2 regions of the Kitasatospora sp. NPDC058032 genome follow, and region 1 is predicted to be linked to the other one. Evidence: riboswitches for the same ligand, from Rfam matches in the RefSeq annotation. Region 1 holds a riboswitch; the other holds the start of a gene.

Evidence for each region. A riboswitch is a leader RNA that binds a small molecule or an ion and turns the genes downstream of it on or off. The one in region 1 is predicted to bind glycine.
Region 2: it holds a riboswitch for glycine, as region 1 does, so the genes downstream of both, gcvT (glycine cleavage system aminomethyltransferase GcvT) here and gcvP (aminomethyl-transferring glycine dehydrogenase) in region 1, are expected to answer to the same signal.

Annotation. Positions count from the first base shown of each region.
Region 1 covers NZ_JBHVRK010000014.1:230,772-242,756, forward strand. The annotation lists gene gcvP (aminomethyl-transferring glycine dehydrogenase) at 1-2,643, opposite strand, end outside; glycine riboswitch at 2,884-2,987, opposite strand; gene ACFVUH_RS23165 (DUF2382 domain-containing protein) at 3,203-4,336, shown strand; gene ACFVUH_RS23170 (MFS transporter) at 4,493-5,983, shown strand; gene ACFVUH_RS23175 (DNA polymerase IV) at 6,120-7,517, opposite strand; gene ACFVUH_RS23180 (vancomycin high temperature exclusion protein) at 7,570-8,274, opposite strand; gene ACFVUH_RS23185 (MerR family transcriptional regulator) at 8,409-9,071, opposite strand; gene ACFVUH_RS23190 (bifunctional nuclease family protein) at 9,332-9,808, opposite strand; gene ACFVUH_RS23195 (MerR family transcriptional regulator) at 9,895-10,590, opposite strand; gene ACFVUH_RS23200 (FHA domain-containing protein) at 10,770-11,642, opposite strand; gene ACFVUH_RS23205 (DUF881 domain-containing protein) at 11,758-11,985, opposite strand, start outside.
Region 2 covers NZ_JBHVRK010000040.1:2,608-14,592, reverse strand. The annotation lists gene ACFVUH_RS35150 (IclR family transcriptional regulator) at 1-67, shown strand, start outside; gene ACFVUH_RS35145 (trimeric intracellular cation channel family protein) at 3-662, opposite strand; gene ACFVUH_RS35140 (ABC transporter ATP-binding protein) at 853-1,899, opposite strand; gene ACFVUH_RS35135 (ABC transporter ATP-binding protein) at 1,934-3,004, opposite strand; gene ACFVUH_RS35130 (ABC transporter permease) at 3,001-4,011, opposite strand; gene ACFVUH_RS35125 (ABC transporter substrate-binding protein) at 4,110-5,894, opposite strand; gene ACFVUH_RS35120 (ABC transporter permease) at 5,951-6,940, opposite strand; gene ACFVUH_RS35115 (enhanced serine sensitivity protein SseB C-terminal domain-containing protein) at 7,601-8,542, opposite strand; gene ACFVUH_RS35110 (enhanced serine sensitivity protein SseB) at 8,717-9,520, opposite strand; glycine riboswitch at 9,699-9,805, shown strand; gene gcvT (glycine cleavage system aminomethyltransferase GcvT) at 10,026-11,147, shown strand; gene gcvH (glycine cleavage system protein GcvH) at 11,247-11,630, shown strand; gene glyA (serine hydroxymethyltransferase) at 11,714-11,985, shown strand, end outside.

The sequences.
Region 1 (11,985 bases):
CATCGCGTCGCAGAAGCGGTCGATCTCGTAGAGGTCCTCGGACTCGGTCGGCTCGATCATCAGCGTGCCGGCCACCGGGAACGACATGGTCGGCGCGTGGAAGCCGTAGTCGATCAGGCGCTTGGCGATGTCGTCCACCGTCACGCCGGTGTCCTTGGTGAGCGGGCGCAGGTCGATGATGCACTCGTGCGCCACCAGGCCGCCGGGGCCGGTGTAGAGCACCGGGAAGTGCGGGGCCAGCCGCTTGGCGATGTAGTTGGCGTTCAGCACCGCGACCTGGGTGGCGCGCTTGAGGCCCTCGCCGCCCATCAGCCGGACGTACGACCAGGAGATCGGCAGGATGCCCGCCGAGCCCCACGGGGCGGCCGAGATCGGGCCGACACCGGTGGCCGGACCGGCCTCCGCCTGGAGCGGGTGGTTGGGCAGGTACGGCGCGAGGTGCTCGCGCACCGCCACCGGGCCGACGCCCGGGCCGCCGCCGCCGTGCGGGATGCAGAAGGTCTTGTGCAGGTTCAGGTGCGAGACGTCCGCGCCGAACTTGCCCGGCTTGGCCAGGCCGACCAGCGCGTTCAGGTTGGCGCCGTCGACGTACACCTGGCCGCCGGCCTCGTGCACCAGGCCGCAGATCTCGGTGATCTGGGTCTCGTACACGCCGTGGGTGGACGGGTAGGTGACCATCAGCACGGCGAGGCTGTCGCGGTGCTGCTCGATCTTGGCCTTCAGGTCCTCGACGTCGACGTCGCCGTCGACCAGGGTCTTGACCACGACCACGCGCATGCCGGCCATCACCGCGGAGGCGGCGTTGGTGCCGTGCGCGGAGGACGGGATGAGGCAGACGTCGCGCTGGGTGTCGCCGTTGGCGTGGTGGTAGGCGCGCACGGCCAGCAGGCCGGCCAGCTCGCCCTGGGAACCGGCGTTCGGCTGGATGGAGACGGCGTCGTAGCCGGTCACCTCGACCAGCTGCCGCTCCAGACCGCGGATCAGGGTGAGGAAGCCCTCGGCCTGGTCGACCGGGGCGAAGGGGTGCAGCTGGCCGAACTCCGGCCAGGTCACCGACTCCATCTCGGTGGTCGCGTTGAGCTTCATGGTGCAGGAGCCCAGCGGGATCATGCCGCGGTCCAGCGCGTAGTCCCGGTCCGACAGGCGGCGCAGGTAGCGCAGCATGGCGGTCTCCGAGCGGTGGCTGTGGAAGACCGGGTGGGTGAGGTACTCGTCCTCGCGCAGCAGCGCGGCGGGCAGCGCGTCGGCGCCCTCCGCGACCTCGACGCCCTCGACGCCGAACGCGGCCCAGACGCCCGCCAGGTGCTCGCGGGTGGTGGTCTCGTCGGTGGAGACCGAGATCCGGTCCGCGCCGTCCTGGAAGACGTTGATGCCGTTGGCGCGGGCGGCGGCGGCGATCTCCGCGGCGCGGCCGGGGACGACCGCGGTGACGGTGTCGAAGAACTCGCCGTGCAGCAGCTCGACGCCGCCGGCCCGCAGGCCCTCGGCGAGTGCGGCGGCGTAGCGGTGGGTGCGGCGGGCGATGTCGGCCAGGCCGTCCGGGCCGTGGTAGACGGCGTACATCGAGGCCATCACGGCGAGCAGCACCTGGGCGGTGCAGATGTTGCTGGTGGCCTTCTCGCGGCGGATGTGCTGCTCGCGGGTCTGCAGGGCCAGCCGGTAGGCGCGGTTGCCGTCGGCGTCGACCGAGACACCGACCAGGCGGCCGGGCAGCGAGCGGGCGTACTCGGCGCGCACCGCGAGGTAGCCGGCGTGCGGGCCGCCGAAGCCCATCGGCACGCCGAAGCGCTGGGAGGTGCCGCAGGCGATGTCGGCGCCGAGCTCGGCCGGCGACTTCAGCAGGGTGAGGGCGAGCAGGTCGGCGGCGACGGCGACGATCGCGCCCAGGCCGTGGGCCTGCTCGATCAGCGGGGCGAGGTCGCGGACCACGCCGCTGGCGCCGGGGTACTGGAGCAGCACGCCGAAGACGCCGCGCTCGGCGATCTCGGCCGGGATGCCCTCGGACAGGTCGGCGACGACCACCTCGACGCCGGTCGGCACGGCGCGGGTGTTGATCACCGCGACGGTCTGCGGCAGGGTCTCGGCGTCGACCAGGAAGACACCGCCCTTGACCTTGGTGACGCGGCGGGCCAGGGCCATCGCCTCGGCGGCCGCGGTGCCCTCGTCCAGCAGGGAGGAGCCGGAGGTGGGCAGGCCGGTCAGGTCGGAGACCAGGGTCTGGAAGTTGAGCAGCGCCTCCAGGCGGCCCTGCGAGATCTCCGGCTGGTACGGCGTGTACGCGGTGTACCAGGCCGGGTTCTCCATGACGTTGCGCAGGATCACCGGCGGGGTGAAGGTGCCGTAGTAGCCCAGGCCGATCATCGACGTGAGCACGGTGTTGCGGCCGGCCAGCTCGCGCAGCTCGGCGAGGACCTGGGCCTCGCTGCGCCCGGCGGGCAGGTCGAGCGCGGTGATCGAGCGGATGGCCTCGGGGACGGCGGCGGTGGCCAGCTCGTCCAGCGAGGCGTACCCGACCTGGGCCAGCATCTTCTCCTGCGCGGCGGCGTCGGGGCCGATGTGGCGGTTCTCGAAGGGGCTGGCCTGTTCGAGCTCGGTGAGGGTCGCGGGGGTCGTGGGGCGTCCCGAGTTCGGCTGGGCGTTCATGGTGGTCGAGGCCTCCTGGTCACGGACCGGCGGGGGTGCGCACGCCCGGCGCCCCGCCGCTGCGGACAACAGCGGAGCGGCCCGGTCGGACGAACCCGACAGGCCTCCCCCTCTGTCATCGGGACCTGAGAGCTTCGCCCGCGCGGAGCGCCGTGGGACGCCCCGCCGGCTTGCACCGTCGGTGAGGGTGGGGTCCGCCGGCTCCCTCGCCCGCGATCCTGCCCTGCTTTCCAGAGTGACCTATCCCGCACGGTACGGATGCCTGAGAGATTCCGGGGAGGAGTTGCTCCTTCGGCGCCACGACCAGCGGCTTCCGCTGTCGAGGACTCTCCCGAGCGGGCTCGGCGGTCGCGCCCAGGGTACCAGCGGGAGGCACCGCGATCACGGGTGCGTCAGGTCCTTCGGCGACTTCACCGCTGTCAGCGGCCGTGCCCCGGTCGGCGCAGCCCCGGGCCCGTCCGGCCGCATCCCGCTCGCGCGCGCCCGTTTGATGGCTTTTGGTGTGAAGTGGCGCTGTCCTGCGGGCGTTTCCGCGAGCTCACCGCACTGGAGGAAAAGAGTGCAGACCGACATCGACCCCCGGGACCTCATCGGCCACAAGGCGGTGGACCGCAACGGGGACAAGATCGGCACCATCGACGAGGTGTACCTGGACGACTCCACCGGCCGCCCCGAGTGGGCCGCCGTCCGGACCGGCATCTTCGGCCGCGACGCCTTCGTCCCCCTGACCACGAGCGAGTTCTCCGGCGACGAGCTGCGGGTGCCGTACGACAAGTCCCTGGTGAAGGAGTCACCGGACTTCGGCGTGGGCCAGCACCTGTCGCCCGCCCAGGAGCTCCAGCTCTACCGCTACTACGGGCTGGACACCCCGGCGGAGGGCCGGCCATCGGCGCCGGGCGAGGGCCCGTCGGAGAAGCCGGCCGACCTCGACTTCGGCACCACCGCGGGCACCGGCCCCACCGCCGCGCCCGCGAGCCCGCCCGTCCCGAACGGGACGGGGGCCCCGAACGCGACGGCCGCCACCAACGGGACGGGAGCGGCCGGCGGCACCGACGCCTCGCGCCCGGCCAAGCAGCTCACCTTCCACCGGGCGGCCGATCTCGACAAGCCGGCCGACGCCACGCCCGAGACCCGGGTGCGGACCTTCGCCGCTCCCCCGGCCGCGCCCACCGCGCCCCACCCCGCCACCGAGCCGCAGCCGCGCCCCGCGCGGCGGCCCGAGACCGGCCCGTCCGCCTCCTCCCCCACCGGCCCGCTGGAGATCACCTGCCGCGAGGAGCGCCTGGACGTCACCACCGAGTGGCACGTGATCGGCACCGCGAAGCTGCGCAAGTACGTGACCAGCGAGCAGGTGGAGCGCCGGATCCCGGTGGTCCGCGAGCGGGTCCGGGTCGAACGGGTGCCGGTCGGCGAGGCCGAGCGGGCCGCGCTCGACGAGAAGGAGATCGCCGAGGCGGTGGAGGAGGTCACCCTGCGCGAGGAGCGTCCGGTGGTCCGCAAGTACCTGGCGCCGGTCGAACGGGTCCGGCTGGTGGTCGAGCGGTACAGCACCGAGGAGGTCGTCCGCGAGGAGCTGCGGCGCGAGCAGGTCGAGGTCCACGACAACGCCGCGGCCACGCCGGCCTTCCCGACCTCGCCGCCGCCCGCCGCGCCGGCCCCGGCCCGGCCCGCTCCGGACCGCCCGCTCGTCTGACGGCGGACTCCCGCTCCGCCGTACCGCAGGACCCCGGCCGCCCCCGGCCGGGGTCCTTCCTTTTTACCAAGGCTTAACCAATGAATATTTGACACACTGAAGTATCCCCCTGCATGGTTACTTCAGTTCATTCACTATGTACGGGAGGAAGCAACCGTGAGTGAGGCACCACAGCCCACCACCGCGGCCGAGAAGCAGAGCAGCGCCCGGGTCCTGCCGGCCCTCATCCTGGCGATGCTGTCGTTCAGCGTGGTGCAGACCGCGGTCGTCCCGATCCTGCCCTCGCTCGCCAAGGAACTGAGCGTCTCCGGCTCCAGCATCACCTGGCTGATGACGGCCAACCTGCTGTCGGCCGCCGTGCTGACCCCCCTGCTGGGCCGCTTCGGCGACCTGCGCGGCCGCAAGCCGATGCTGCTGATCTCGCTCGGCGGCCTGGTCGCGGGCTCCGCCCTCGCGGTCTCCACCCACTCCTTCACCTGGCTGGTCGTCGCCCGCGTGCTGCAGGGCGCCGGCGGTGGCGTGCTGCCGCTCGCCATCAGCATCGTCCGCGACGAACTGCCCAAGCAGAAGGTCACCGGCGGCGTCGCCGCCATCAGCGCCTCGATGGGCGTCGGCAGCGGCCTCGGCCTGGTCGCCACCGGCCTGCTGCTGGAGCACTGGAGCTACAAGTCGATCTTCTGGATGGGCCTGGTCTTCGGCCTGATCGCGGTCGCCCTGGTCGCGCTGCGGGTGCCCACCGACCCGGTCACCGACAAGGACGGCGGCGCCGACCCGCTCGGCGCGATCGCCCTCGCCGGCTGGCTCTCCGCCCTGCTGGTCGCCGTCAGCCAGGGCAACCACTGGGGCTGGACCTCCACCAAGACCCTCGGCCTGTTCGCCGTCGCCGCCGTGGTCGCCCTGATCTGGGGCGTCATCGAGGTCAAGGTCGCGCACCCGCTGGTCGACATGAAGATGATGTCGCGCCCCGCCGTCGCCTTCACCAACCTGGCCGGCCTGCTGATCGGCTTCGGCATGTACGGCTCCTTCATGGTCATCAGCAACTTCGCCCAGACCCCGGAGAAGCTCGCCCACTACGGCTTCACCGCCACCGTGCTGCACGCCGGCGTGATGCTGCTGCCCTCCGCCCTCGGCTCGATGGTCGCCGCCCCGCTCGGCGCACTGCTGATCGCCCGCCGCGGCCCGCGCCTGCCGCTGGTCCTCGGCGGCGTCCTCGGCGCCGTCTCGATGGCCTACCTGGCCCTGCGGCACAGCCACGAGGGCGACATCTACCTCTCCTCGGCGATCTTCGGCCTCGGTATCGGCCTCGCCTTCTCGGCGATGCCCGCCTACATCAACGGCGCCGTCCCGGCCGAGCAGAGCGGCATCGCCAACGGCATGAACGCCGTGCTGCGCACCGTCGGCGGCGCGATCGGCACCGCCGTCATGGCCGCCGTCCTCACCGGCGACACCATGAAGCTGCCGATCCCGGTCTCGCTTCCCACCCTGGACGCCTACCGGCACGCCTTCTGGACCGCCGCCGTGGTCTGCGCCGTGGCCGGCGCCGTCCCGTTCCTCATCCGCTCCGTCAAGCCGGTCACCAGCGTGACCACCGGCAGCCCGGCGGCGGACCTGACCTCCGGCCGGGAGCCGGTGAAGACCGACGCCTGACGAGGCGTCCGGCCCCGCGCCCAGGGACAGGGCGCGGGGACCGGACCCGGACGGTCGCCGAGGGCATCGCGACCGTCCGAGGCCCGGAACGCACGCGGCCCCACCCGGCCCCCCGCCGGGTGGGGCCGCTTCGCGCCTAAGCGTCGTCCTCCCGCTCCTCCGTCGCGCCCGGCCATCCCTCGCGCAGCGGCAGCGGCCGGGCCGGCTCCAGCGCGGGATCCTCGATCACGAAGGTCCGCACCCGCCCCGGCCCGCTCCACGGCGTCTCGAAGCGCACCGTCACCCGCCCCACCCCGCTGCCCTGCACCCACCCCGGCCCGAGCTCCGCGTGGTGGACGTCCTGCCCCGGCAGCCAGCGCCGCACCGCCACGGCCTCCTCCTCGACCGCCTCCGGCTCCTCCTCGGCCCCGGCCCCGGCGGCCTCGGTCTCCTCCCGGACGGCCTGCGCGAACAGGTCCTCCTGGGTGTAGTCGGCCAGCTGCGCCACCCCCACGCCCAACAGCCGCACCCCGCCCGTGATGTCCACCTGCGCGGCCAGCCGCCGGGCGGTCTCGACGATCACCGCCTCCTCGTCCGTCGGACCGCGCAGCGTCTCCGAGCGGGTCAGCGTGGAGAAGTCGAAACGCCGGACCTTCAGCACCACCGTGCGACCCGAGCGCCCCGCCCCGCGCAGCCGCCGCACACAGCGCAGCGCCAGCGCCTCCACCTCGCGCAGCACCCGGTCCCGGTCCGCCAGGTCCACCTCGAAGGTGTCCTCCACCGAAACCGACTTGGCGTCCTGGTCCGCCACCACCGGCCGGTCGTCCAGGCCTGTCGACATCTGGTGGACACCGGCCCCGTGCGCCCTGCCCAGCAGTTGCACCAGCTCCGGTTCCCCCGCCTCGGCGAGCTCGGCCACCGTGTTCAGCCCCGCCCGGCGCAGCACCTGCTCGGTGGCCGGGCCGATCCCCGGCAGCGCCCGCACCGGCATCGGCCCCAGCACCGCCCGCTCCTGCCCCGGCTCGATCAGCACCAGCCCGTCCGGCTTGGCCTGCTCGGAGGCGATCTTGGCCATCAGCTTCGAGCCCGCCGCCCCGACCGAGGCGGTCAGCCCGGTGCGCCGCTCGATGTCCGCCCGCAGGTCCTCCGCCAGCGCCAGCACCAGCCGCTCCCCCGTCCCGTGCTCCGCCTCGGCCAGCACCGGGCCGTACGGACCGGCCTCCAGGTCGACGAAGGCCTCGTCCAGGCTCAGCGGCTGCACCAGCGGCGACAGCTCCCGCAGCAGCGCCATCACCAGCTCGCTCACCTGCCGGTACGCCTCGAAACGGCCGGCCAGGAAGGCCGCGTTCGGGCAGAGCCGACGCGCCTGCGCCATCGGCATCGCCGAGTGCACCCCGAACCGCCGCGCCTCGTAGGAGGCGGTCGACACCACCCCGCGCCCGCCCAGTCCGCCGACGATCACCGGCTTGCCGCGCAGGCTCGGCTTGGCCGCCTGCTCCACCGACGCGAAGAAGGCGTCCATGTCGAGGTGGATGATGCTCGGCAGTGACCGCACCCGCCGATCATGCCCCACGGGTGCGACAACGCCGCCGAACCCGGCCGCCCGCTCAGCGCGCCGACTGCTCCGGCCCCACGTCCGCCAGCGCCTGCGGTATGCCCGGCTCGCGCGGGCCGAGGAACAGCGGGTCCGGCCGCAGCCAGGCGTTCAGCGCCGCCTTCCCGGCCCCCGGGATCTCCCGGAACCCGCCGTACAGCCAGGTCGCGTCCCGTACCTCCGGCACCCCCACCGCGTAGGACTCGATGCCCGCCGCCTCGCACAGCGCCAGCGCCCGCCGGACGTGGAAGTCCTGGCTGACCAGCACCGCCCGGTCCACCCCGAAGATCCGGTGCGCCCGGGTGCAGGAGTCCCAGGTGTCGAACCCCGCGTAGTCGCCGACCACCCGCACCTCCGGCACCCCGTGCTCGATCAGGTACCCGCGCATCGCGTCGGTCTCGTCGTAGCTCGTCCGGCCGTTGTCACCGGTCACCAGGATCGCCTGGACCTTCCCCGTGCCGTACAGCTCCACCGCCGCGTCGAGCCGGTGCGCAAGGTACGGCGAGGGCTTGCCGTCGAACAGCCCGGCGCCGAACACCACCGCCACCGGCGCCGGGGGCGCGCTCGCCACCGTGCCGACCCGGTCCCCCGCGGCGAGCCACAGCCAGGCGCTCGGCGCGAGCGCCAGCGAGCAGCCGAGCGTCACCAGCTGGAACAGCCGCCGCTGCACCGGCCGCCGGCGCAGCCGCAGACCGAGCCGCACCGCCCTGCGCGCCACCAGACCGGGGATCCCGTCACCGAACCGCCGCACATGCCCTCCCTCGTCCCGGCTCACCGGGCACGACGACGCCGTGGGCCCGGACGGTTCCCCGTCCGGGCCCACGGCGTCCCTCGAAGTCCTTGGGGCGTGTCCTAGACAGCCCGGTTGCGCCGCTGCGCCAGCTCGTCCGCCGGATCCTGGCCGACCACCGTCTCGCCGGTGTCGGTGCGCTCCCCGTGCAGCCGCACCAGGGTCAGCTCCAGCTCCCGCCAGACCGCTCCGACCGCGATCCCGAAGACCCCCTGGCCGCCCTTCATCAGGTCGACCACCTGCTGGGGCGTCGTGCACTCGTACACCGTCGCGCCGTCGCACATCAGCGTCAGCCCGGCCAGGTCGGCGATCTCGGCGGCCTGCAGATGGGCGACCGCCACCCGGATGTTCTGCAGCGAGACGCCGGCGTCCAGCAGCCGTTTGACGATCTTCAGCAGCAGGATGTCGCGGAAGCCGTAGAGCCGCTGGCTGCTCGCCGGGTACACCGAGCGGACGCTGGGCTCCAGCAGACCGGTGCGGGCCCAGTAGTCCAGCTGGCGGTAGGTGATCCCGGCCGCCGCGCAGGCGGTCGGGCCCCGGTAGCCGATCAGCTCGGACGTCGGCGAGAACCGCTCCAGAGCCGGCTGGCCGGGCTGTACCGCCGGGAACCGTCCCACCCGCGGCAGCTCCGCCGTCCGGGGCAGTTCGGTCACCGTTCGGGTGGTGCGCGGCAGGTGCACGGCGCACAGGCCTCCCGTGGCCACTTCATCGCCAGTGCCGGTCATGCCTACCTCCGTCCACTCGTGCTGCGGGCAACCCAGACCGCGGGCGTCGGACACCCGGGCAGCCCCTCCTGACGGTAGGCAGTCCCCCATGGCCCGTCAACGATCGCCACGCCGGGCCGAACAGACCGCGTCACCCAGGAGAGTGGTTTTTCGTGCCCCTAGTGTGGGTAGGTGGAGGCATTTTGGCAAAACAGCCGCACCGCTTACGGCACTTCGGCCTTCCGGCCGGCTTCCGCAGCGCCCCCGGGCCGCCCCGCGCCCTACTGCGGGCCGCCCCCGCCGAAGTCCTCCGGCGACACCTGGTCGAGGAACTCGCGGAACTTCTCGACCTCGTCCTCCTGCTCGTCCGGGATCGCGATGCCCGCCTCCGCGAGCACCTCCTCGCTCCCGTAGATGGGGGTTCCGGTGCGCAGCGCCAGCGCTATCGCGTCGGACGGCCGGGCGCTCACCTCCACCCCGCCGGCGAAGACCAGCTCGGCGTAGAAGACGCCCTCGCGCAGATCGGTGATCCGGACCTCGGTGAGCTGCTGGCCGAGCGCCTCCAGGACGTCCTTGAACAGGTCGTGCGTCAGCGGGCGCACCGGCGTCATGCCCTGCTGGGCGAAGGCGATCGCGGTCGCCTCGCCGGGGCCGATCCAGATCGGCAGGTAGCGATCGCCCCCGACCTCCCGGAGCAGCACGATCGGCTGGTTGGAAGGCATCTCCACCCGGACACCCACGACGTCGAGCTCATTCACACAGGCAACCCTATGGCTCCCGACCCGGATATGAAAGCGCAGCGCCGACGCCGCTGGTCAGCGGGGTGGGCACGAAGGGGCGGCCGTTACGAACGGATCCGCAGGCCGGCCTGGACCATCGCGGCGTGCAGCCGGACGGACAGCGTCGCGAGCTCCCGGGCGGTGGCCTCGGCGTGCGCCCGGGTCTGCGGGTTGCGGTGCCGTCGCAGCGGCGCCACCACCTGTTCGACCAGGGTGACCTCCCGGTCCGCGGCCGCCTTCATGGCCCGCAGGTGGCGCGGCTCGAGCCCGAACCGGCCGAGTTCGGCGACCAGCCGGGCGACCTGCAGCGCCTCGCCGTCGTAGCCGCCGTCCGGCCCGGGGGCGACCAGTCCGTAGGACTCCCACTCGGCCAGCTCGGTCTCGCCGGCCTCGGCGGCCGCCAGCAGCTCGGCCCGGCCCAGCCGGACCCCGGCGGAGGCCTCGGCCGAGGCGGTCAGCTCCCGGTCCGCCTCCTCCAGCGGCCCGGGCCGGGTGTCCGCGGCCCCGGGCAGCGCCGGCGGGCTCTCACCGCGCTCGATCGCGTCGAGGTGCTCGCGGATCACCCGCAGCGGCAGGTAGTGGTCGCGCTGCATCCGCAGCACGTAGGCCAGCCGCTCGACGTCGGCCGGGCTGAACTTGCGGTACCCCGAGGGCGTGCGCTGCGGCTCGACCAGCCCCTCCGCCTCCAGGAAGCGGATCTTGGAGATGGTGACCTCGGGGAAGTCGTCGCGCAGGAAGGCCAGCACGGCGCCGATGCTCAACAGCTCGTCACCGCCGCGCCGCCGCCCGGCGGGCCGGTCCGGCCGGAGCGGCTGCCTGGGGGCCGCGACCACCCCCCGCGCGCCCTGGTCCGGCCGGGGGCCGGACGACGCGGGGGTGGTCGCCCCGAGAGGAGAGGAAGTGCTGTTCGGACTCACTCGGGCTCCTGCCGACGTTGGTTTCAGTACCCCCGGTTGTGGCTGGCGAAGAAGACCAGCCGGTACTTCCCGATCTGCACCTCGTCGCCGTTGTTCAGGGCGACCTCGTCGATCCGCTCCCGGTTGACGTAGGTGCCGTTGAGGCTGCCGACGTCGGCGACGGTGAACCCGCCGCCCGGCGTCCGGCGGAACTCCACGTGCTTGCGGGAGACCGTGACGTCGTCCAGGAAGATGTCGCCCTGCGGGTGACGGCCGGCCGTCGTCTTGTCGGAGTCCAGCAGGAACCGGCTGCCCGAGTTCGGGCCGCGCTGGACGATCAGCAGGGCCGAGCCCGGGGGCAGGGCGTCGATCGCGGCCAGCACCTCGGCCGAGAGCGCCGGCGTGCCGGTCCCCGTCGTGGTGTTGGGGTCGTAGGACTCCAGACCGGAGATCGAGATGGTCGAGGTGGTCTCGGCCGCCCCCTCGGGCAGCAGCCCGCCGCGCAGCGCCGTGCCGCAGTTGGAGCAGAACCGGGCCGAGGCCGGGTTCTGGTTGCCGCACCTGGGGCACGGAGTGGGGCCAGCCATGTTCACAGCCTCCTGGCGCGGCACACCCGACGGGTTGTGCCCGGCGTACGGGTCCGGGGCAAACCCTCCACCAGAGGTTGAGGGTCCTGTCGGGAAACCTATGCGCGGGGCGCCGGAGGGGTCAACCGACGCGCCGTAGCCCGCCTGATTCCCCGCGTACTGGGCACCGTCCCGGAACAGCGGACGCTCGGCGTACTCCGCGCCCTCGGGGGCGGAGCGCATGCCCGGCACGGCGGGCTCGTCGTCCCGGCGGTGCAGCGCGGTGGGCGCCTCCGCCGCGGCCGCGTTGCGGCCCTTGTTACGACCGAACAACTTCGAGAAGAAACTCACGGGCGAATCCCCTTGCGTGTGACAGACCCGCCCGTGGGGCAGGGTGAGAACCTCGGACAGGATGCGGGCCCGGTCGTGGATCGGGCCGGCTGGAGCGGCGCTCCGAACGTGACGGTCACTTCGGAGCCGGTTTGGCGTACTGCGGCGTCTTCGGATCGACGATGGCGTCGACGACCACCTTCTGCTGCGGGGAGATCGTCGCGCGAGCCTGGTGGCTCTCCAGGGTACGGACCACGCCTCCCGGAATGTTCAACGCGGGCGTGAGGTCCTGCGGGTTCCCCACGACGGTGAAGCGGTAGGGCGCCGAGACCTTCTTGCCGTCGATCTGCACACCGCCGCCGGA
Region 2 (11,985 bases), on a different contig from region 1:
GCCTACTCCTCGCTGGTGCGAGAACCGTTGCGGTGCCAGGCCCGTGGTGCGCGCCAGCCGTACTTGAGGGCGAGCATCCGCAGGCCGAACGCGGTGAGCGCGGCGGCGGTGCCGGTGACGGCGGTGAGGCCGTCGAGGGCGATCAGGACGGCGACCAGCGCGGCACCGACCAGGGCGGGCACGGCGTAGATCTCGCGGTCCCAGCGCAGCAGCGAGGGGATCTCGCCGGCCAGGACGTCGCGCATGACGCCGCCACCGGCCGCGGTCACCATGCCGAGGGCGACGGAGGGGACGGCGCCGAGGCCGAAGTCGTGGGCCTTGGCGGTGCCGGTGACGCAGAACAGGCCGAGGCCGAGCGCGTCGAGGGTCTGCACGGCGCGGTTGATCCGTTCGACCTCGGGGTGCAGGAAGAAGACGACCACGGCGGCGATCAGCGGATCGACGAAGTAGCCCAGATTGGTGAAGGCGGCGACCGGGGTGGCCCCGATGACGAGGTCGCGCATGACGCCGCCGCCGAGCGCGGTGACCTCGGCGAGCACACAGATGCCGAAGATGTCCATGTTCCTGCGGACGGCGAGCAGCCCGCCGGAGAGGGCGAAGACGAAGATGCCGACGAGGTCCAGCGACTGCTGCACGTCGGAGGGGAAGATCTGCGAGGTCACCGCACCAGTGTGACCCGGCCGAGCCTCCCCTCCGATCGGACGGTCACGCGGAGGCGGGCGCCTTGTCCCCGGAGGCACCCTCGGGGCTGTGCCAGCCGTTCCCCTCGCCGCCCTCGGGGCCGTGCCAGCCGTTCCCCTCGCCGCCCTCGGGGCTGTGCCAGCCGTTCCCCTCGCCGCCCTCGGGGCTGTACTAGCTGTTCCCCTCGCCGCCCTCGGGGAAGTGACAGGCCACCTGGTGCCCCGCCGTCGCCGCGGTGAGCGGCGGCTCCTGGCTCGCGCAGATCTCCTGGGCCTTCCAGCAGCGGGTGCGGAAGCGGCAGCCGCTGGGCGGGTTGATCGGCGAGGGCACGTCGCCCTTGAGTAGGATCCGCTCCCGCCCGGCGCGCTGCCGGCGGCGCGGGTCGGGCACCGGCACGGCGGACATCAGCGCGGTGGTGTAGGGGTGCCTCGGGCTGCGGTAGAGCGAGTCCCGGTCGGCGATCTCGACGATCTTGCCGAGGTACATCACCGCGACCCGGTCGGAGACGTGCCGGACCACCGAGAGGTCGTGCGCGATGATCAGGTAGGTCAGCCCGAGCTCCCGCTGGAGGTCGTCGAGCAGGTTGACCACCTGGGCCTGGATGGAGACGTCCAGGGCGGAGACCGGCTCGTCCGCGACGATCATCTTGGGCCGCAGGGCGAGCGCCCGGGCGATGCCGATGCGCTGGCGCTGCCCGCCGGAGAACTCGTGCGGGTAGCGGTTGTAGTGCTCGGGGCTGAGCCCGCACAGCTCCAGCAGTTCCTGGACGGCCTTCTTGATCCCGCCCTCGGGCGCGGCGTTCTGCAGCTTGAACGGCGCGCCGACGATGGTGCCGACGGTGTGCCGGGGGTTCAGCGAGGAGTACGGGTCCTGGAAGATCATCTGGATGTCGCGGCGCAGCGGCCGCATCGCCCCGACGCCCAGGTGGGTGATGTCGACGCCCTCGAACTCGACCGTGCCGCCGGTGGGCTCGTCGAGCCGGGTGACCAGCCGGCCCATCGTCGACTTGCCGCAGCCGGACTCGCCGACGACGCCCAGGGTCTCACCGGCGTGGACGGTGAAGTCGATGCCGTCGACCGCCCGGACGGCGCCGGTCTGACGCCGCAGCAGGCCGCTGTGGATCGGGAAGTGCCGGGTCAGCCCGGTCACCTCGAGCAGCGGCCGCCGGTCCGGGGCGGGCGTCTGCGAGGGGATGCTCGCCGCCTGAGTGTCCGTCATCGGTTCTCTCCAGAAAGGTGGTACGAGGCCGGGCTCACAGCCGGGGCGCGATCTCTTCGGCGAAGATGCGGTGCCGCTCGGCGAGCGCGAGGTGACAGGCGGCGTGGTGTCCGGGCGCGACCTCGGTGAGCTTCGGGGTCTCCTCGGTGGAGCGCCCGCCGGTCAGCTCCGCGTAGGGGCAGCGCGGGTGGAAGGCGCAGCCGGACGGCACGTTGATCAGGCTGGGCGGGGTGCCCTTGACCGGGACGAGGCGGTCCTGCAGCTCGCGGTCCAGGCGCGGCATCGAGCCCAGCAGGCCCCAGGTGTAGGGGTGTTCGGGCGCGTCGAAGAGGGTCTCGGCCGGGCCGCGCTCGACGCACCTGCCGCCGTACATGACGAGGATGTCGTCGGCCAGCTCGGCGACCACCCCGAGGTCGTGGGTGATGATGATGACGGCCGAGCCGAACTCCTCCTGGAGGTCCCGGATGAGGTCCAGGATCTGCGCCTGGACGGTGACGTCCAGGGCGGTGGTGGGCTCGTCGGCGATCAGCAGCGACGGGTCGTTGACCAGCGCCATGGCGATCATGGCGCGCTGGCGCATGCCGCCGGAGAACTGGTGCGGGTAGTCGTCGACCCGGCGGTCGGGCTGCGGGATGCCGACCCGGTCGAGCATCTCGACGGCCCGGGCGCGGGCCTGCCGCTTGCTCGCCTGCGGGTGGTGCACCCGGTAGGCCTCGACGATCTGCTGCCCCACCGTGTAGTAGGGGTGCATCGCGGTGAGCGGGTCCTGGAAGATCATCGCCATCTTCTTGCCGCGCAGTTCGCGGACCCGGTCGGGTCCGGCCGCGATGAGGTCCTCGCCGTCGAGCCGGATCTCGCCGGTGATCCGGGCCCGCTTGGAGCGGTGCAGGCCCATGATGCCCAGCGAGGTGACGGACTTGCCGGAGCCGGACTCGCCGACGATGCCGAGGGTACGGCCCTTGGCGAGGTCGAAGCTCACCCCGTCGACGGAGCGGACCAGGCCGTCGTCGGTGTCGAAGTGGATCCGCAGGTCCCGCACCGAGAGGAAGGCCTCCTCGCCGCCCGGGGCGGCCGCGCGGGCCGGGGTCTTCTGGAGCTCGGTCACGACAGCCTCACCCGGGGGTCGACAGCGGCGTACAGGAGGTCAACCACGAGGTTGCAGAGGACGATGAAGAAGGCGGCCAGCAGGGTGACGCCGAGGATCTTCGGCAGGTCGTTGTCGGTGATCGCCTGGACGGCGAACTGGCCGACGCCCTGGAGCGAGAAGACCTGCTCGGTGATCAGCGCGCCGCCGAGCAGCAGGCCGAGGTCCATGCCGAAGATGGTGACGATCGGGGTGAGCGCGGCGCGCAGCCCGTGCCGGGTGACGACCTTGGACTCGACCAGGCCCTTGGCCCGGGCGGTGCGGATGTAGTCCTCGCTCATGGTCTCCAGCATTCCGGCGCGGGTGAGCCGGGCGTAGAGCGCGGAGTAGAGGAAGGCCAGCGAGATCCACGGGAGGATCAGGTTGCGGGCCCACATCAGCGGGTTGTCGGTGAAGTTGGTGTACTCGAGGTTGTCGAGGATCGGCCACTCGTAGCTGAACACGGTGAGCAGCAGCGCGCCGGTGAAGAAGACCGGCAGCGAGACGCCGGCGAGCGCGATGCCCATCGAGATCCGGTCGAAGATCGAGCGCGGCTTGAGCGCGGAGACGACGCCGGTGGCGACGCCGGAGACCAGCCAGAGCACCGCGGCGCCGATGGCCAGCGAGAGGGTGACCGGGATCCGCTTGGACAGCTCGGGCCAGACCTCGAGGTGGTTCTTGAAGGAGTAGCCGAAGCAGGGCACGTGGCAGGTGGCCGGTTCCGGACCGAAGGTGTACTCGGCTCCGGTGACCAGCGCCTTGAGGAAGTTCCAGTACTGCGTGTACAGCGGCTGGTCGAGGCCGAGGTTCTGCTTGACCGCCTGGACCGCCTCGGGCGAGGGGTTCTTCCCGATGTACTGGGTGGCCAGCTGGTCGACCGTCTCGCCGGCGAGACGCGGGAGCAGGAAGAAGATCGCGAAGGTGACGGCGCTGACGACCAGCAGCAGCAGCACGGCCGCGAAGATCCTGCGGATGATGTAGGCAAACACAGTTGGTCGGCTCCGGCCGCCCGCCGCCGTCCGGGATCCTCCGGACGGCGGCGGGCGCCGCTGCCTTCACCTGCCTTCAGGGATGCGGAGCCAGGCTCTTACTTGGTGGTGCCGATGTTCAGGTAGTCGTACTCACCCGAGAAGGCCGGCGTGGACGCGAGGTTGGTGGCGTTGTCCGGGCGGTACAGGAAGACCTTGAAGTAGGTCAGCGGGACGTAGACCGCCTGGTCCATGACCTTCTTGTCGATGTCGCCGTAGATCTTCTCGCGGGCCGCCTTGTCCGGGTTGGTCGCGGCGTCGTCGAGCAGCTTGTTGACCGCGGCGTCGTTCAGCGAGGCCAGGTTGCTGTTGCCGGAGGCCTTGATCGCGCGGCCGTCGACGATCTGCTGCAGGAAGCCGTAGCCGGTCGGCCAGTCGGCGCCCCACTGCATCATCATCAGGCCGATGTTGTGCTCCTTGGCGAACGCCGGGGCGCCCGCGCTGTCGGCCAGGTACTTGCCCTGCGGGTACTGCTGGATCTCGGCGCTGATGCCGACCTTCTTCAGCGCGGCCTGGATCGAGGTCGCGGCGGCGACCTCGGTGGCGCGCTCGGTGCGGGCGGACAGCACGGTGCTGAAGCCACCGTCCTTGCCGCAGGCCTTCAGGGCCTCCTTGGCCTTGGCCTCGTCGCCCTTGTTGTCCTTGGTCTCCCAGACGTTGAAGTCCTGGTGGCCCGGGATGTCCGGCGGGAGCACGGTGTTGGCGACCTGGCCGCGGATCGGGCCGCCGAGCGAGGTCTGCACGGAGACCTTGTCGACCGCGTACTGCACGGCCTTGCGGCACTCGATGTTGTCGAACGGCGCGACGTCGGTGTTGATCGCCATGTAGACCAGGCGGCCGCCGTAGGCGTTGTCGGTGCTCGCCTTGAGCTTCGGGTTCTGCAGGATCTGCGCCTGGGTCTGCGGGTCGACGCCGCCGCCCACCAGGTCGACCTGGGCGTTGCCGGCCAGCAGGTCCTTGTCGATGGTGGCCTGGTCGATGTTCATCTTGAGCACGATCTTGTCCGGCAGCTGCTTCCGGATCGGGTCGGTGCTCTGGTCCCAGTTGGTGTTCGGGACCAGGACGGCCTGCTTGCCGTCCTCGTAGGACTCGAACTTGAAGGAGCCCGAGGAGACGATCTTCTTGACGTAGTCGGCGCCGGTGTCCTTGGCCTGCGGGACCGGGACCGTCTGCGGGGCGCTGACCAGGTAGTCGAAGTCGGCGAAGGCGTGCTTCAGGTGGAAGACGATCGTGGTGTCGTCGGGCGTCTCGATCGACTTGAGGTCGCCGGTCTTGTCCTTGTACGGACCCGCGTACGGCGTCTCGTTGTCGACCAGCAGCTCCTTGAAGTACGTCGGACCGTTGGAGGCCACGTCCGGCGCGAAGTTGGAGCGCTCGACGGCGTACTTGACGTCCTTCGAGGTGATCGGGGTGCCGTCGTCGAACTTCAGGCCCTTGCGCAGCTTGTACGTCCAGGTGAGGCCGTCCGCGCTGACCTGGCCGAGCGACTCGGCGAGGTCCGGGACGAGCTTGTTGCCCGCCTCGCCGGCGCCCGGCTGGAAGGTGGTGAGCGGACGCCCGTACAGACGCGAGAAGTTGTAGATGTAGGCGTAGTACGTGTTGCCCGGGTCGAGCGAGTCCGGGGTGCCCTTCATCTCGAAGGTGACCGTCCCGCCCTTCTTGTCCGAGGCGTTGACGATGTTCTTGGTGGCCGCGTTGGCCCCGGAGCCGCCGGCGGCCTCGGTGCCGGTGGCGGCGGAGGTGGACTTGGTGTCGTCGCTCTTCTTGCTCGACGAGCAGCCGGTGACGACCAGGACCGCGGCGGCGGCCATGGCGGTCAGCGCGACGGTGCGGGACCTACGCATGGGTGAGATCAACCCCTTGAGGAAGTGATGGCTGAACGAGGGATCCTGACGTGTGGTCAGTTGCTCTTGGGATCGAGGGCGTCACGCAGCCCGTCGCCGAGCAGGTTGAAGGCGAGCACGGTGATGAAGATCGCCAGACCGGGGACCACCATGTACTGGGGGTCCACCTGGTAGTACCGGATCGCGTCCTGGAGCATCCCGCCCCAGGAGGCCTGCGGAGGCTGGATGCCGACGCCGAGGAAGCTCAGACCGGCCTCGAAGAGGATGTTGGTCGGGATCAGCAGGGTCGCGTAGACCAGGATCTGGCCGACCAGGTTGGGCAGCAGCTCCTTGAACAGGATGAACGGGCCCCGGGCGCCCAGACTGCGGGCCGCGTGGACGAACTCGCGCTCGCGCAGCGAGAGGGTCTGTGCGCGCACGATGCGGCCGATGTAGGGCCAGTTGAAGAAGCCGATCACGAAGACCAGCACCACGATGTGCAGCGGCAGGCCGTGCAGACCGAACGCGCCGCCCTGCAGCGAGGTGGAGATCGCGATGGCGAAGAGCAGCAGCGGGAAGGCGAGGAAGACGTCCATCACCCGGCTGATCGCGGCGTCCACCCAGCCGCCGTAGTAGCCGGCCATGACGCCGAGCACGGTGCCGATGGTGTTGGACAGCACGGTCGCCCCGAAGGCGACCAGCAGGGAGACCCAGGAGCCCTCGATCACACGGGTCAGCAGGTCACGGCCCTGCAGCGGGTCGACGCCGAGGGGGTGGTCCCAGCTCATGCCGCCCCAGTCACCCAGCGGGAGGCCACCGAGGTCGGCGTCCAGCAGGTCCTGGTTGAGGGCGTCGGGGTCCAGGCCGAAGATCGACTCGATCGGCTTGGCGAGCACGGCGAGCAGGATCAGCAGGATCACCACGACACCGCCGGCGACGGCGGCCTTGTCCCGCTTGAAGCGGGTCCAGGCGATCCGGCCGAGCGAGCGGCCCTCGATCTTCTTGGCCGGGCTCGCGGCGGCGTCTGCCTCCGGTGCGTTGCCGGCGGTCTTGATGGGTGCGGTCATGGTCAGTTCGGTCCCCTCGCCGACGGTGGCCGGCCCACGGGTGCCGGACGCCGGGATCGGCGGCTCGGCTGGTGCGGACGTGCTTGGGTGCGGAGGTGCGGGAGTACGGGTGGGGTGCTTCCCCAGCGGTACGACGTGCTCAGTGCTGCTGCCACGCGGGATGGGCGTCACGTGGATCATGCGGTCCGCCAGCGCGTTCGCCTTTGTGGGACGCCAACCACGCGCTGTGGGCTGTTGCAGAACTCTCTGCCATCCGAACTGGCTTGCGCCAGCCCTGCCAACCGACAGATGCCCAACTGTGATCTGTGCGCATGCACCTCCCCGATCTTCGGCATAGCCCTCTTCACACAGCTGTAACAGCCATGTCAAGATGTCTGCCACCCACTTCACCGGGAACGTCCGGAAAAGCACCGAGACCGGCCTGACACTGTGTCAAGCCGGCCTCAGGGACGGGTGTTGAGCGCGCCCGGGACGGTCCGGGAGAAGGCGGAGAGGGCCTAGGGCCTCTCTTTCGGATCACGTCGGACAAGCGGGCGTCGTTGGAGTGCGTGCATCGGCGGCACGGAGGAGGGAGTCCATGCGGAGCATCGGCGACCGACGACAAGCCGGCGAGGTGCGTGCTCCGGCGGCGACCGCCCGGCGTGATCCGAAAGAGAGGCCCTAGCGACCGGGGTAGCCGGGCCACGGCTGCTGCGGCGGCTGCTGCCCCGGCCAGCCCTGCGCCGGCGGATGCGTGCCGTAGCCGAAGCCGTGCCCCTGGGCCGGCCCCTGCTGCGCGGTGTACGGCGGCGGCACCGGCGGGTACGGCCCCGTCGCCGGCCGGCCGTGCCCGGCCGCCTCCCGGTCGTAGAACGGGCGCGCGTTGGCCCGCATCCACAGCGCCACCGGGTCGTACTCGTCCGCCATCGCGACCGTCGAGACCGCCAGCCCCTCCGGCGCGACCGCGATCGCCCGCTGCATCAGCGCCCGCACCGCCTCCACCGTGGGCGGCGAACTCTCGTACAGGTCCAGGCCGATCGCCAGGTACGGTTCGCCCACCGACGGCCGCACCCAGGCCCGGCGCAGCGCCCTCACCGCGCGCACCTCGACCGCCTGGCGCTCCAGCAGCGCGAAGAACTGCTGCGCCGGCACCTGCGGCTCGCTCAGCTTCAGCGGCCCGGCCGGCAGCCGGTCCAGGCCCGCGGCGACCCGGCGCAGGTCCGCCCACGGCACGCCCACCCCGCCGCCCGGGGCGTGCGGGTTCAGCCACAGGCCCCACCGGGTCCGGTACAGCGAGGCCGCGATCTCCCGGCCGGAGATCACCTCGTGCGCCCGCGCCCAGCCGGACGCCGCCAGCTGCTCGGGCGAGGTGACGGCCGGCGCGTAGCCGTGGCCGCTGATCTCCATGTTCCCGTACTGGGCGTCCGCGCTGCCCGGCGTGCCGTGCCAGAGCAGCATCCAGACCCGGCCCTCGGCGAGCGCGTGCAGCATCGTCTCGTAGGCCTCGTAGCGCTCCGGCGCCACCTCGCGCAGCGCGCGCTCCAGCGCGCCCGGATCCGGGCGTCCGGTGGGCGCCTGGCCCCAGGGCCCCGGTGCACCGCCAGCTACCGATCCCGCACTCATGCGCCCACCTCGCTGCGCTTCTTCGTTCCTCGTCCGTCACCGGCGGCCCGGCGGCCGTCAGCACGCACCCTATGGGGCGGCCACCGACCGCCGCCACGCCACCGTGCCAGGGTCCGCACCGCCTCCCCGCCCGCACCCCGTCCGACGGCTGCCGGACGGACGGCCGGGGCCGGGTCAGCCCCGCACGTAGAAGGGCGCGACCCGGTTCACCAACCAGTCGACCACCGGATCGTCCGCGAGGTCGAGCAGTACGAGGTGGACGCCTCCGGGAAGCGGTGCGGTTCCCAGTGCGCGGCCCAATCCCTCGTTCACCGCAGCCGGGTCGGCGGGGGCCCCCGGATCCAGCTGGACGCCCACGAACATCACGGTCGGCTCGCCCTCGACGCTCGCCAGCGCCCGCCGGGCGGTCAGCACTCCCGGCAGCGCCGCGAGTTCCGCGCGGCAGGCGGCCAGGAACGCCTCCGGGTCCTCCCCCGGCACCGGCTCGCGCAGCGCCACCCGGCCGCCGCCCGGAGCCTGCACGGCGTCCGGAGCGTCGGCCCAGCGGTCCTCGCGCGGCCCGCGGCGCAGCTCCGCCACGCCCTCCGGCGGCACCGGGATGCCCACCGCCGCCTCGGGGTTGACGGCGATGCCCACGCCCAGCGGCAGACCGCGGGCGAACTCCCACACCGGGGCGACCGCGAACGCCATCCCGGGCGCCTGCTGGACGAACACCTCCTGCGAGGAGAACACCGGGACATAGGGGTCGCCGGCCAGTTCGATCGTCGGCAGGTCCAGCGACTGCCCCTGCGGGCCGCCGCCCGACGGCAGCGGGATCCACACCTGGCTGCGCGCCAGCACCTCGATCACCCGCGGGGTCGCACCGGGGTCGCCGAGCGCGGCGGTGAGCACCTGCTCCAGCTCGTTGGCCGGCCACGCGCCTCCCGGCGGCGCCGACTCGGCCCCGTCCCACCCCTGCTGCTCCACCGGGTACCCCATGCGCCGCCGTACCGTCCTCTGCTCGCCGATGCCCGCAGCCTAGCGTTTCGGCACCCCGCCCCGGGCCGCCAGGCCCGACGTGACGCAACCCCCTCTCCCCTTGTCCCGGCGGACGTGCCATGATGTGCGCGTCTGCGGTGGCATCCACCCAGGCCCCGCCAACTCCATACCGGCCGCTCGAACCCGCGCGGGAGAGTCCGGAGTGCCCCGTCCAGGCGGCACAGCCGGCGCCGAAGGAGCAAGTCCTCCCCGGAATCTCTCAGGCACCCCTACCGCACGGGTTAGGCACATCTGGAAAGCGGCGTACGGCCCTGCCGTCCGCCCACCCACGGTGCAAGCCGCCATGCTGTTCCCCTACAGGGCAGTGGACGGTGAAGCTCTCAGGTACGACGACAGATGGGGAGACCCAGCCGCCGCATGCCCGCGCGCAGGGTCCGCCGCCCCCGAGACAGGGCCGGTCCCGGCGCGCGCACCCCTGAGTGCCCCGACCGAGGAGTTCCTGGCCATGTCGTCCCTCCGCCTCACCGCGCTCGACGCGCTGCACCGCGCCCTCGGCGCCACCATGACCGACTTCGCCGGCTGGGACATGCCGCTGCGCTACGGCAGCGAGCGCGAGGAGCACCTCGCCGTCCGCACCAAGGCCGGCCTGTTCGACCTCTCCCACATGGGCGAGATCACCGTCACCGGCCCGCAGGCCGGCGAGATGCTGGACCACGCCCTGGTCGGCTTCGTCTCCGCGCTCGGCGTGCTGCGCGCCCGCTACACCATGATCTGCGCCGAGGACGGCGGCATCCTGGACGACCTGATCGTCTACCGCCTGCGCGAGGACGCCTTCCTGGTCGTCGCCAACGCCTCCAACGCCCAGCTGGTGCTGGACGAGCTGATCGCCCGTGCCAAGGGCTTCAACGCCGTCGTCTCCGACGACCGCGACGCCTACGCGCTGATCGCCGTGCAGGGCCCGGAGTCCACCGGGATCCTGGCCGACACCACCGAGGCCGACCTGCCCGGCCTGAAGTACTACGCGATCCTCCCGGCCCAGGTGGCCGGCCGTGACGTGCTGCTCGCCCGCACCGGCTACACCGGCGAGGACGGCTTCGAGATCTTCTGCAACCCGGGCGACGCCGAGCACATCTGGCAGGCGCTGACCGAGGCCGGCACCGGGCGCGGTCTGATCCCCTGCGGCCTGTCCTGCCGCGACACGCTGCGCCTGGAGGCCGGCATGCCGCTGTACGGCCACGAGCTGTCCACCGACCTGACCCCGTTCGACGCGGGCCTGGGCCGGGTCGTCCGCTTCGACAAGACCACCAACGAGGGCGCCTTCGTCGGCCGCAAGGCCCTGGAGCGGGCCGCCGCCGAGGCCGAGGCCAAGGCGCCGCGGGTGCTGGTCGGCCTGGTCTCCGAGGGCAAGCGCGTGCCGCGCGCCGAGTACACCGTGGTCTCCACCGACGGCGAGGCGATCGGCCGGATCACCTCCGGCGCGCCCTCCCCCACGCTGGAGAAGCCGATCGCGATGGCCTACGTGGACGCGGCCCACGCCGCCCCCGGCACCACCGTCGCGGTGGACGTGCGCGGCAAGCACGAGCCGGTCCAGGTCGTGGCGCTGCCGTTCTACAAGCGCGCCCGCTGACGCCCCTCCCCCACCGGTTTCCCGCTGTTTCCCACGCGAGGCAGGTCCGCGCGCCGGGCCGCTTCGTCGTACCCGCTTCCCATCCTGGAGAATGACGCCATGAGCAACCCCCAGCACCTGCAGTACACCGACGAGCACGAGTGGCTGACCACCTCCGAGGCCGGTGAGGTCGCCACGATCGGCATCACCAAGCACGCCGCCGACGCCCTCGGCGACATCGTGTACGTGCAGCTCCCCGAGGTCGGCGACACCGTGACCGCCGGCGAGACCTGTGGCGAGCTGGAGTCGACCAAGTCGGTCAGCGACCTGTTCTCGCCGGTGACCGGCGAGGTCACCGAGGTCAACGAGGCCGTCTCCGACGACAACAGCCTGGTCAACAGCGAGCCGTTCGAGGGTGGCTGGCTGTTCAAGGTCCGCATCGAGTCGACCGGCAAGCTGCTGACCGCCGACGAGTACACCGCGCTCACCAACCCCTCGGCCTGAGCCACCGCCGGGGCGGCCGTCGCACCACGGCCGCCCCGCTGCCGGCCCCCCTCTGCCCCGCCTCCTCCCGGGAAGACCCCACCATGACGGTTCTGAACCAGTCCCTGCACGCCCTCGACCCGGAGATCGCCGCCGCGGTCGACGCCGAGCTGCACCGCCAGCAGACCACCCTGGAGATGATCGCCTCCGAGAACTTCGCCCCGGTGGCGGTCATGGAGGCCCAGGGCTCGGTGCTGACCAACAAGTACGCCGAGGGCTACCCCGGTCGCCGCTACTACGGCGGCTGCGAGCACGTCGACGTGGTCGAGCAGATCGCGATCGACCGCATCAAGGCGCTGTTCGGCGCCGAGCACGC